DNA from 2 places in the Secundilactobacillus muriivasis genome. Region 2 is predicted to be linked to the other one. Evidence: predicted binding sites of a transcription regulator. Region 2 holds the regulator's gene; the other holds the start of a gene.
The links. The regulator NrdR, encoded in region 2, represses ribonucleotide reductase genes. The targets are predictions, from matches to a motif close to ACACNATATATNGTGT.
Positions count from the first base shown of each region.

Region 1 (5,300 bases), on a different contig from region 2:
GCTTGAGATGATCTGCGATAGTAGTGAATTGCGCCAATGTGAGATTTCGGTAAGCAGCTAGGTGGATGCTGTGTCGCGATGATTGGCGGTTGTTGGTGTTCTTCCGACAACCGCCAATCATCGGGGACGAAGTTAAGATTCGCACGGGTTTTGGCGAGGCTTAACTTCGAGGTTTGAGACCGCTCTTTGGCTCAGACCGGCCCCACTGCAGGAACCTAGCCGCTTACCGGAATCGACAGTTTACACCCAACCCCGCATTTCACAAACTCACAGCAAGAATGCTTACGCTGGACACAAACGTAAGCATAAAAAATCGCCACCCCATAAAACATCATGAGGTGACGATCAATAGACGATTTAATTTAACTTACTATAGTAGGTTACTTAATAACCGTTTGCCCACCCATGTATGGTTGGAGGGCTTCTGGAATGTTAACCGTGCCGTCTGCGTTTTGGTAGTTTTCCAAAACGGCAGCGACCGTCCGGCCAACGGCTAAGCCAGAACCGTTCAAGGTGTGAACGTACTGGAGCTTACCGTTTTCGTCACGGTATTGGATGTGTGCCCGACGTGCTTGGAAGTCGGTACAGTTTGAACAACTTGAGATTTCACGGTATTTGTCTTGGAATGGTAACCAAACTTCCAAGTCATGCGTCATGGCAGCCGTAAAGCTCATATCACCCGTAGTCAAAGTGATCACGTGGTGGGCCAAGCCTAACTTCTTCAATAAGTCTTCAGCATGATTGGTCATCTTCTCCAACGCATCCCATGATTGTTCAGGCTTCGTGAATTGCACCATTTCAACTTTGTTAAATTGGTGTAACCGGATCAAGCCTCGGGTATCACGACCGGCACTCCCGGCTTCTGAACGGAAGGCTGGTGACAACGCGGTAAACTTAACGGGTAACTTGGTATCATCGATCACTTCATCACGGTAGAAGTTGACCAATGGCACTTCAGCCGTTGGAATCAACGTTTCGTCGGCTTCCTTCAATGAATAAACGTCTTCGGTAAACTTAGGGAATTGACCAGTCCCAAACATGGATTCACTGTTCACCATGTATGGTGGCAAGATTTCGGTAAAGCCGGCCTTTTCATTTTCGTCCAAGAAGAAGTTGTAGATGGCCCGTTCCAGACGTGCGCCTTGACCAACGTAGTATAAGAAACGACTGCCAGAAACTTTGGCGCCACGTTCGAAATCTAAGATGCCCAGCGCTTCACCAATTTCCCAGTGAGACTTTGGTTCGAAGTCAAACGTTGGAATCTCGCCCCACTTCCGCAATTCAACACTGCCGTCTTCAGTTAAACCAACGGGCACGTTGTCGTTAGGAATGTTTGGTAAGCGTGATGCCTTATCGTGAACGTCATCCGCAATCTGGGTCAACTGTTCATCTAGTGCCTTGATATCAGCACTCACTTGTTTCATTTGGTTGATCTTGTCGCTAGCATCTTCCTTGTTACGCTTCAACTGCGAGATTTCGTCTGACACTTGGTTACGGTCAGCCTTCATCGTTTCTGACTTGACGATCAAGTCACGACGTTGTTGGTCAAGATCAAGCAGTGCATCGATCTCAGCGGCGTCAACACCCCGCGTGGCTAACTTTTCCTTTACAAAATCCGGCTGTGTCCGAACTAACTTTAAATCAATCATGGTAAATCTCCTCTCGTATTATCGGACCGCAAAAAAAGCTTCCGCCCCAAAAAGTTGGGACGAAAGCTCGCGGTACCACCCAAGTTTGTAGCCATTGCTACACACTCAATTATCGGTAACGGTGATGACCCGTACAGGATTAACTGTCCGCTTTGACGTGGCGGAGTTTCGACGTAACGGTTTTCAGAATACCCCGTCTCTCTGATCGTCTACTTAAACCACATCGCGTTTAATGAACTACTCTTAGTTTACGATATCTCGTTTCATTTAGCAAGCCACACCCGGCGACCCGTTTAAAGGTTGAGTTCAGCCATCTTGTTGTCGACTAACTCAAGCACCCGTTTTTGGGCGGCTGTGTCTTCAACAAAGTCGAGTTCGTCACCGTTGATCATCATTTTAGGTGACTTATCGTAGTTGTTATACCAATCAATATAGCGTTCGTCCAATTCCTTGTAGTAGTTGTACAGGCTTGGATCTTGCTCGATCTGTTCAAATGACCGGCCGCGCTTCTTGATACGTGACAACATGGTGTCAAAGGAGATACTGATGTGGATCAAGAGGTCTGGGTTCTTCTTGTGTGGCGTATCTGGCAGTTCTTCCATCATGTTTTGAAGCAGTGAATCATAAATGTCGACTTCAGTCTGGGTTGCCCGACCTAAATCAGCGTTTAATCTGAATAACAGTGAATCTTCAAAAATTGACCGGTCCAAAACCGTTTCATCATCCTTGAAGGCTTCCTTGATGCTCTCAAGCCGTTTATTCAAGAAATAAATTTGGAGCAAAAAGCCGTATTTTTTTGGATTCTGATAAAACAACGGTAAAATCTCGTTGTCTTCTACGGACTCGTAAAAGGCCGGTTTGTTTAAGTGATCCGCCAATAAGTTGGTCAGGCTGGTTTTACCAGCGCCGATGGTGCCAGATAGTACGATCATCAGATAATTTCTCCTTTAACTTCAACTTCAAAAATCAGCACTATCCATTGTATCATCACTTGGTCGAAATGCAATATCTAGTGGTCATTCTCATGAGGGTTTTATGGAATCACGGGGCCCTGATTCATTGCAGAGACTGGTATCATCGGGTTTGCTGAGACCAATAAAAAAACGGTGCTGCCTCTCCATTGAGAAGGTAACACCGTCAACTCATTTAACTTTAATGCGTTACATCTTACGCTTATGTGGCGCTACATCCACTTCGTCCAACGGCACCATCTTGGTATGATGGCGAACCTTATAGTACACAAACAAGACGATGAACAATGGCACACTCAGGTAAGTGACACCGATTTGTTCCCAGTCAAATTGCGCGAAGGCCGTAGTATTTTGACCCGCGATGACCAAGATACACAAGACGAGTGCCAGAATTGGGCCGAATGGGAACCACTTTGCATGGTATTTTAACTCACTCAAATCATGGCCCTGCTTAACGAACGCCCGCCGGAAGCGGAAGTGGGAGATGGCGATCCCTAACCAGGCAATGAAGCCGGTCAAACCAGATGCCGCAACTAACCACGTGTAAACTTGTGGCCCCGCCACACTGGTGATGAAGGCCAAAGCGCCAATCACCGTAGTGGCAACTTGGGCGCGCAATGGCACCCCGTTTTTAGTTGTGTGTTGGAAATACGTTGGCGCGTACCCATCTAACGACAATGAGTACAGCATCCGAGATGAGGCATACATCCCGGAGTTGGCCGCTGAAATGACAGACGTCAAGATAACGGCGTTCATCACGCTAGCAGCAGCGGCTAATCCAGCGCGCTTGAAGACCAAGGTAAATGGACTGATGGCAATATCAGTTGCGGATGACCCCAACAAATCAGGACTCGTGTAAGGAATCAAGCAGGCAATCACGAAGATGGCGAGAATGTAAAACAATAAGATTCGCCAGAACACTTCGTTGATGGCCTTTGGAATACTCTTTTCAGGTGTTGCAGATTCACCAGCCGTGATACCGACCAATTCAGTCCCTTGGAACGAGAACCCGGCAACAACGAACACGCTCAGCATGGCTGGCATGCCGCCAACGAACGGTGCCTTTTTATAGGTAAAGTTCTCAAGACCGGTTGCGTGACCACCCATGATGCCAAAGATGGTCAAAACTCCAACGATCAAGAAGATGATGACGGTCACCACTTTGATCATGGCCATCCAGTACTCGGTTTCCCCGAACGCCTTAACGGTCAACGCATTGATCATGAAGATAATGACTAAGACCGCCACACTCCAGATCCACCCCGGAATATCCGGTAACCAGAACTTCATCACCAGCGCCGCGGTACTAATATCCACCGCTAGCGTGATTGCCCAGTTAAACCAGTAGTTCCAGCCCATCGCAAATCCCAACGCAGGATCGACATACTTGGTTGAATAGGTCGCAAACGACCCCGAAACTGGCATGTTAGTTGCCATTTCACCCAAACTCGTCATTAAGAAGTAAACCATGACCCCTAAGGCGATGTAGGCAACTAAGCCACCACCAGGTCCGGCGGTTGAAATTGCGGACCCACTGGCAACGAAGAGCCCGGTCCCAATACTTCCCCCTAACGCAATCATTGAGAGGTGACGCGTCTTGAGTTCGCGCTTCACTTCATGGTCGTTTGTTTGTTGCTCTGCCATTTTGCACACTCACTTTCTATCATTGATCTACGGTTATTTTGATCATGAGGTGCCCAATTCCAACTTAAAAGGGCCTCCTCACAAGCACACACCTGCGAGAAGACCCGACTTAAATTCATCGTTTCATCTAACGTAGGAAGCGCTCCGCAACACATCGTTGCGACAGTTCCTGCCCTCTTAAGACAGATCCCAACCAGCGTACTCATCAGCGTACCCTAGCTTCGGCAACGTCCCCTTTAACTACTGATCGTCAATCCTGATGGACTTCACAGCAGCGACTCTTGAACATCGCACCTCTTCTTTTAACGCTACCCATATTACTCCCCTCGGTGAGGCATTGCAACCGTTTCGTCACCGACCAAGGTTAGAATTGGGTAAGAATCTCAGCTTAAGCCCGAGCCAACTGATAGATCACTTCGGTCTGGCCGGGTTGATACAGTGCATTTTGTGGGTGTTGAAATTCATCAACGTAATGGAAGCCCAGTTTGACTAACACACGCTGTGATTGCGCGTTCGTTTTTAGAAAGCTTGCCCAGATCACGTTGAATAGTTGCCGGTCAAATACCGCGTGAATCAGCGCTTGCCCGGCTTCCGTCATATAACCATGACCCCAATAAGCTTCATTTAGCACGTACCCTAAATCACATTCCTGATCAGAAACTTCACCTTCAGAAGTAATTCGGTCATAAAACCCGATGCTACCGATCACCCGAGCTGTCGTTCGTTCAACCACCGCCAACACAAAGCCCTGCCGCATCGTTTGTTTCAACAAATAGTGGGCATCTTCCAAGTTTCGCGCATACTGAAACCCAGCTGCCTTCGCACTTTGCTGATTCTTCACAATTTCGAAATAATCGTTCAAATCCGATTCTACAAACGGTCGCAGCTTCAACCTTGCCGTTGTCAGTTCAAGTGTCATCCTTATCGGTCCTTTTCATCTTCACCTGTGTTGTCACATCGGTTATATTTTACATGGTGCGTTACTGCGGTGCAAGTTATGACTGTCGTTTGTGTCCAGCGTAAGTGTTCTGAGTTT
Region 1 is NZ_BAABMI010000097.1:347-5,646, forward strand. It holds gene serS (serine--tRNA ligase) at 381-1,649, opposite strand; gene ACYVR3_RS15860 (deoxynucleoside kinase) at 1,943-2,581, opposite strand; gene ACYVR3_RS15865 (amino acid permease) at 2,810-4,264, opposite strand; lysine riboswitch at 4,394-4,571, opposite strand; gene ACYVR3_RS15870 (GNAT family N-acetyltransferase) at 4,653-5,183, opposite strand.
Region 1: the regulator NrdR is predicted to act here: its motif matches at 2,650-2,665, upstream of ACYVR3_RS15860 (deoxynucleoside kinase).

Region 2 (8,445 bases):
GCGGATTGTTTTACCGGTTGCGGTTGTGCTGGAGTTGCCGTCTGCTCAGAAAGTGACCGTTTCCGGTATTGTGACGCAATGGTTGTTTTTAACCGATTAATATCGAGTTTATTAGTCACCAAATCGGTGGCCTCACCAATCAAACTGGCCATTTCAGTTTCGTCAATATCATACAAGACGTGCTCGTTAAGAATGACGTTGCGGTATTTTTGAATATCATCTAAGTCCACGTAAGCCCGCTTCAAAATATCAACCAATAATGAAAAATCAAAGTCTGTACTAGTCGTAATTGCGTTGGGTAACGTGTTGGCGGCCGATTCCTGTTCAGCAAGTTCTTGCTTAGTTGTCTGAATCACCTTGGGCGGTTCAGCAATCAACCGGCCATCCAACTGAAAGACATCCAAAAACTGACGACTAATATTTTGCCAACCACTTCGATTCAACGGGCGCGCTAAAAAATGGGTCTTTAAACGTTTAAATTGCCGTTCGCCCACCGTTTCTAAAAGTAACAGACTTAACAGATCATCGTTGAAAAACATATCGCTCGTCACCGGTGATTTTAATTCATAAATCAATTCTGGTAATCGATCTGGTTGATTTTGATACGACTGCAACAAGCCCGTTGCTTCCAAGCGGTAACGGGCTTCTTGCAGAGGATTCATGCCAATATTGAGTAACGTCAACAGCTCACTATGATTTAGCGACACCTGCAGTTCAGGCGTCAGCGATACTTGACGCCATAAAACAACTGCTAGCGTGTACGCGGCCACGCCTAAAATCGGCTGATACAGCTGATCTAAGACATCGCGTTGTGCATCAGTGAGCGGCCGCGTTGCAACGACTGCCACCGTTGTTTTAGGTTGCAACGGTTGTGGGGTTGCCGTCATGGTCATGCCTCATTTCTATTTTGATTCAGGATCTTCTTTTTGTTTATCCTTTTTCATGACGTCTTTAAGTTCTTCCAAAAAGACACTCATATCCTTAAATTGGCGATAAACGCTCGCAAAACGGATGTAGGAAATTTCATCAATATCGGCCAATCGTTTCATGACGTACTCACCGATCAGTTGACTAGAGACTTCGTTTTCCCCCAGTGCCCGAATTTCGTTTTCCACTTCATCAACGACCTTGGTCATGACATCCATGCCAACCGGCCGTTTTTCAGCAGAGCGAATGATCCCCCGGAGCACTTTCTCACGGTTAAATTCTTCTCGAGTGCCATTTTTCTTGATCACCAACAACGGCGTTACTTCAATTCGTTCAAACGTCGTGAACCGAAAACCACAGTTTTCACATTCACGGCGGCGGCGAATCACGCGCCCTTCATCAGTTGGTCGACTATCAACGACCCGGGAGCCATTATAGTGACAGTGTGGACAATGCATCGTCTCACCTCTTCTTACAGTTTATCGTGCGATCAAGCCTGCTTGGCAGTATTTAATAACGTGCTAAAACCAGCTTCATCAAGCCATTTTACCACTTGCGCTTTTGTTTTTTCAACTGTTCCGCTATTATCGATCACAATATCGGCCCGTTTGATTTTTTCATCGAGTGGTAATTGACTCTTAATGCGCTTCATTGCATCCGCTTCAGTTGTTTGATCACGGGCCATTAACCGCGCTAACTGTATGTCTTCCGGTAACGACACCACCATAATTTCATCGACTAACGATGCACCCTTCGATTCAAACAGCGTTGGCGCATCATAGACAACTAATGGCACGTTTTGTTTGCGATAGGTTGCCATCTGGGCAGTCACTGCTGCTTGAATCAGGGGCAGCATGATGGCATTGAGCTTCGCTAAGGCTTCAGGTTGACCGAACACCAAACTGCCAAGCGCTTTACGATCCAAAGTGCCATCTGGTTGAATGATTTGCCAGCCAAAGGTCTGTTGAATCTGAGTCAAACCGGTTGATCCGGGAACGACAACTTCACGAGCAACTTGATCAGCATCAATAATGGGCACACCATGCGTCTTGAAAAAAGCGCTCACCATTGATTTACCAGAAGCAATGCCCCCCGTTAATCCCAAGACCATCGTTTCACTAGGTGTTTCTTGAAGTGCTTGGCAAGCTGGACAAAAATGCGTCCCGCGTTGCGCCACTTTTGTCTTTTCAATTGGGGTGCCACACCGGACACACGGTTCACCCTTGCGGCCATATACGTTGAGCTGATTTTGGAACTGACCCGCCTCGCCGTACGCCGTTGAAAACGAATGGACAGTCGTGCCGTGACCACTGATGGCGTGACTAATTTCTTTGATGATATTATCGCGCAGCTGCCGAATTCGAAATGCCGGAATCGTGTTAGCCTGTTGCAGCGGATTGATTCGGCTCATCCACAGCGTTTCATCCACGTAGATATTGCCCAGCCCTGCAATGTTATTTTGATCCAACAAAAACGGCTTAATGGCTTTTTTACTCTTCGCAAAGATTTTGGTCATGTAGTCAACCGTTAACGTTTCTGCCGTGGGTTCGGGTCCCATCTTCTTCAGGCCGGCAATCAGTTGCGATTCCGTCCCGGTTTTTAACAGATTCATGCGACCAAACTTACGAGTATCCGTGTACCGAAGTGCACGACCATCCGTTAGATGAAAGATCACGTGGGTGTGCTTCGTGATTGGTGCATCATCCGGCTGAACGTCGTATTTGCCCTCCATCCGCAAATGAGACACCATGGTAAGGTCATCATTGAACCGAAACAAGAGATACTTGCCCCGGCGATCGATTGCTTCGATTGTTTTTCCTTTTAACTGTTCTTTAAACGCTTCTGGTTCGGGATCGACCATCTTTTCGTACAAGACGTCAACGTGGTCGATCGTCGCCCCTTCGACTAACCGGGTCAGGCCCCGACGCACCGTTTCAACTTCTGGTAATTCAGGCATTCGTTCGCCCTCCGATCTCTTAACTTAATTACTTGGCATCGTACCAAGTATCCCCATAATGACTCTCCACCTTTAGCGGAATTTCAAGCTTAACTGCCGAATCCATCACTTTAGGCACGAGTTGTTCAAGCGTTGCGATTTCTTCAGCTGGCGCTTCAAAAATCAGTTCATCATGAACCTGTAGCAACATGATCGCTTGCATGTCTTTTAAAGCCGCTTCCATGTTGATCATCGCAATTTTAATAATATCCGCCGCACTGCCTTGAATTGGCGTGTTCATGGCCGTTCGTTCAGCAAATGAGCGTTGATTAAAGTTGCTGGCGTTAATATCCGGTAAATACCGACGGCGGTGAGCAATCGTTTCAACGTACCCGGTTTCCTTCGCTTGTGCAACCACGTCTTCGGTATACTGCTTAACGCCAGGATATTCTTCAAAGTAGGTATCAATAAATTGACGGGCCTGTTTCCGGGAAATACCAATGTTTTGGGATAAGCCAAAATCACTGATGCCGTAAACGATACCGAAGTTGACGGCCTTGGCTTGGCGCCGCATATTTGGTGTCACTTCTTCATCCGGCATCAACTTAAAGATTCGCCGAGCCGTGCTAGCATGAATGTCTTCGTTGTCTCGGAAGGCTGCTTGAAGGTTCGCATCATGGGTAATGTGCGCTAAAACCCGCAATTCGATTTGAGAGTAGTCAGATGAAAAAATCTGCCACCCCGGATGACTTGGCACGAAGGCTTGTCGAATCCGGCGCCCCTCTTCGGTTCGAATCGGAATATTTTGGAGATTAGGATCTACCGAAGACAATCGGCCAGTCTGCGTCAACGTTTGCGTATAGCGCGTGTGCACCTTTTGATCCGTTGAATGGACAACCTTTAAGAGACCCTCAACGTAGGTGGACTGAATCTTTGCAATCTGGCGGTATTTTAAAATATTCTCAACAATTGGCGCCTCAGCGGCTAATTTTTCCAGGACGTCAACTGAGGTTGAGTATCCCGTTTTGGTCTTTTTAAGTGGCGTTAAGCCCATTTTCTCAAATAAAATATGACTTAACTGCTTTGGTGAACTGATTTTAAATTCTTCACCGGCCTCTTCAAAAATGGTCTGCTGAATCTGCGCCAGCAGTTCGGTGAATTGGCTCTGCATGTTGCTCAACCGATCAGTATCCACCGTGATACCGGCAATTTCCATTCGCGCCAAAACAAAGGCCATTGGCAGTTCAAGGTCTTCATATAACCGGCGTTGTTCATTTTGATCGAGTTGGGTAAATAGGGACGCCTTTAACGACTCAATCGTGATGCCCTTTCGCGTTAAATGCTCAAAGAAAATTTGGTCATCATCTGGAATCGCCCGCTTAACCCCCTTACCGTAAACTTCTTCATCACTTTGAATCTGATGGTAACCGTGTTGGAAGGCTAAACTACCTAAATCGTTGCTATTTTCATTGGTGTCAAGCAAGTACGATGCCAACAGTAAATCAAAATCAACGTTGTTCAATGTAACGCCTAATCGATGTAACCCGACATAGGTTCGTTTGGCATCGAACACGTCCTTACTGATTGTTTCACTAGCCAATAGTGATTTGATCGGCGCCGTTTGGAGTAACTCAACATCACGACTCACGTACCATGTTTCACCACTCCCAACAACAAAGCCATCCAAGGTTGCGGTGTGGTAATTGGCGTCTAGCATTTCTAGATAAAAGGTCACATGATCCTTTAACTGACCCACTTCAGCCACGTTTTCAGCTGTCAGCACCGTAAAGTTAACGGGCGTCAGGCCCAAAACATCACTGGCATCCTCACCTTTGTTCATATCCTGCAAGAATGACTGAAAGTTCATTTGTTGATAAAAGGCCACTAACTCATCAGTTTGGTCACCGGCATAGGTCAATTCATCCAACCCAATTTCAAGCGGTGCATCCCGCCGAATCGTTGCTAAATCACGTGATTGGAACGCAGAATCCTTATCTTCAATCAAGTGTTCCTTCATTTTCTTGGCGGTAATGTCGTCGATGTGGTCGTAGACGCCGTCAATCGTGCCGTATTTTTGAATCAAATTAACCGCCGTCTTAGGGCCAATTCCTGAAACACCAGGATAATTGTCCGATGTATCACCTTGCAGCCCTTTAATTTCAATAATTTGATCTGGTCGAACGCCGAGTTTTTCTTCCACGTGGGCTGGCGTATAACTTTCAACTTCGCTAACACCCTTTTTAGAAACTGCCACCGTTGTGTGAGCGGATGTTAGTTGGGTCAAATCCCGATCCCCAGTGAAAATCGTAGTTTCGTAACCAGCAGCTTCGGCTTGTTTAGCCATCGTGCCAATAATGTCATCGGCTTCATAGTTAGGCAACTCATATGATTTGATGCCGCGAGCAGCCAACAATTTGCGAATAACTGGCATTTGTTCGGAAAGTTCTGGCGGCGTCTTAGAACGGCCACCCTTGTAATCGCTGTATTTTTTCGTCCGAAAGGTCACCTTACCCGCATCAAATGCAACTAGTGCATCCGTTGGTTTAACGTCTTTCAACATAATGTCTAGCATTTTATTGAATCCGAAGATGGCGTTGGTGTGTAGCCCTTCAGCATTAGTAAAACTATTCAATGACGTATACAGTGCAAAGAAAGCGCGGAACGCCACACTGTTGCCGTCAATTAATAACAATTTTTTCGATTCTGTCATTTCAGATCCTCCACGATTTGTCGTCCCTTCTAGTGTACCAAAAATGCCCTTGGGTGGGCGATTTATTTAACTTGAATTAGTAACTTATTGGTACTCTGCTGTCGTTTGTGTCCAGCGTAAGTGTGCGGAGCGAGACGGGTTGAGAGCAGTGTGTAAGGTGAGTCCGGTGAAGGCGCCCGGGCCTGGCGGGTTTACCGGACTCACCTTACATGCAGCTCTCAGTCTCGTGCAGCACCATTCGGCGTGGTGGCCGGAAAGCGCGTGGTTGACAAGTTTCTACAACTTCAGGAACCCTAGAAATGACAGTTTAAGCGGCGCCGAATTTTGTAGCCTGAACGAGCGCTTTTCAATGCGGCTTTGGCGAGCGAAGCGATGACAAACAGCCAACACCCAAAGCGCACCCAACACTTACGCTGAACACAAGTGACAGCAAACAAAAAAGCCCAGACAATTCGTCCAGGCTAATCATAACAATCTAATATTAATCCCTGTTCCCAAAACCACCAAAAATCTGCAGCAAGAAGATAAACAGGTTCACAAAATCAAGGTAAAGTTGCATTGCGCCAATAACGGCAATCCCGGTCGTTGAGCTTGCGCTACCATCGCTGTTCAGATAGATTTGCTTCATTTTTTGACTATCAGAAGCGGTTAAGGCAGTAAAGATAATCACGCCAATGAACGAGAAGACGTACGCGATTGCGGGACTTTGTAAGAACATGTTGATTACAAACGCAATAATCAACGCGATCAACGCTGAAGTGGCTTGCGCACCAACGCGACTTAAATCACGCTTGGTAAACGTCCCAAACAGCGCCATCACGATAAACAAGATTGCGCTGGAAACGAAGGCCGAAACTAACGTCCCACCGCTGTAGATCAAACTGTACATGGAGAAGACCCCACCAGTGATCAACGCGTAAACCATGAGTAACGTAAAACTAAGTGACGGTCGCTTTAACGCTTGGCCCGTCACGATAAACGGAAAGACAAACCAAACAATGATTGGTAACCAGCGTGTTGGCCCAACAAAAATGCTCATTAGTGCCGGTGTCGTGCTGACATAAAACGCTGCGACAGCCGACAGTAAAATGGCCAAGGCCATCCACCCATACATCTTCGTCAAAAAGCGGTTCAAGCCAACGTCAGCATTAATAACCCGCCGTGGCTGCTCATCATAATTGTTCAATCAGATTCCTCCTTAGATTAATTCTCTATTTGTCAAACAATTGTATCAGTTCTAGTGAGAAACGCAATCAAAAATAATCATTTAGATCAATTATTATTTATTTGTTAAGTATTTGAAAAGATTCGGCTATTCGCGCTCAATTCAACAAAAAAAGACTGGCACTAACTGCCAATCTTCTTTCAATCGATTTAGTTATCTTTTAGTGACAAGTGCGTTAATAATTCTTCATATGCCCGTTCGTACTTTTGAACGTCACCGGCACCCATGAAGACAACGACGGCGTTGTGGTAATCCAGAAGTGGCGACATGTTGTCCAACTTCAAGATTTGGCCACCCTTGGCGATCTTCTTAGCTAAGTCTTCACTTGAAACGCTACCGTTGCTTTCACGTGCAGAACTGAAGATATCAGTTAAGTATACGTGATCAGCGTTATTCAAGGCCTTAGCAAAATCGTCCATCAAGGCAATCACCCGGGTAAAGGTATGTGGTTGGAACACCGCAATAACTTCACGATCAGGGTATTTTTGCCGAGCAGCATCTAGGGTTGCCCGAATTTCAGATGGATGGTGCGCGTAGTCATCAATGACCGTCATATCGGCAATTTGGCGTTCAGCAAACCGACGCTTAACACCCTTAAAGCTCAGTAATTCCTTCTTGATTTCGTCTAAGTCGACTTCTTCAAAGTAGGCAACGGCAATCACAGCTAAGCTGTTCAAAACGTTGTGTTCGCCAAACAATGGCACGTGGTAGTTGCCCAAGAATTCGTCGTGATAGTACACGTCAAATTGAGAGCCCTTTGTCGTCCGCTTGATGTTGCGGGCTTGGAAGTCGTCTTCATCGCTCGTCCCATAATAGTAAACTGGCACATCCGTCTTCAAACGACGTAGATTTTCATCATCGCCCCAAGCGAAGATACCCTTGTTAACTTGGTTAGCAAAGCTTTGGAAGGCGCTGAACACATCATCAATATCCTTGTAGTAGTCAGGATGATCAAAGTCAATGTTCGTCATGATTGCGTAATCTGGTTTCGTAGCTAAGAAGTGACGACGGTATTCATCCGCTTCATACACGAAGAACCGGGCGTTAGGTGTCCCCTTACCAGTTCCGTCACCAATGAGGTAACTGGTTGGTGCAATCCCAGATAACACGTGTGACAGTAAGCCAGTTGTACTGGTCTTACCATGGGCACCGGCTACCCCGATACTGGTATAGCCTTCAATGACTTTTCCTAAGAATTCGTGGTACCGGTAAACGGGTAAGTTTAGATCCCGTGCTTTTTTAATTTCTGGATGGTCATCCGTAAATGAGTTCCCCGCAATCACGGTCAACCCTTCGTGAATGTTTGCTTCATCAAATGGGTAAACCGGAATCTTGGCTTGTTCCAACCCACGTTGCGTGAACGTATATTGGGTAATATCTGAGCCCGCTACCTGATACCCCTTATCGTGTAAGATGAGTGCTAGTGAACTCATACCTGATCCTTTGATTCCAACAAAGTAATACGTCGTTGTGTTGTCCATCAAAATCCTCTTTTCATCGCTTCAATTAATAATTTTGTGTACTGGTTCACCGATTGCCAGCGGTAAACCATTTGGACCTTACCATTTATTTTAGCACAGCTTTCCCGTAAAATTTGGGATTTTTTAAGCCATTTCTAAATTAATGCGTCGCGGACTCGACCGTGAC
Region 2 is NZ_BAABMI010000017.1:3-8,447, forward strand. It holds partial or broken gene ACYVR3_RS04645 (replication initiation and membrane attachment family protein) at 1-887, opposite strand, end outside; gene nrdR (transcriptional regulator NrdR) at 903-1,385, opposite strand; gene coaE (dephospho-CoA kinase) at 1,418-2,038, opposite strand; partial or broken gene mutM (DNA-formamidopyrimidine glycosylase) at 2,060-2,884, opposite strand; gene polA (DNA polymerase I) at 2,913-5,573, opposite strand; gene ACYVR3_RS04670 (Bax inhibitor-1/YccA family protein) at 6,055-6,759, opposite strand; gene murC (UDP-N-acetylmuramate--L-alanine ligase) at 6,948-8,279, opposite strand.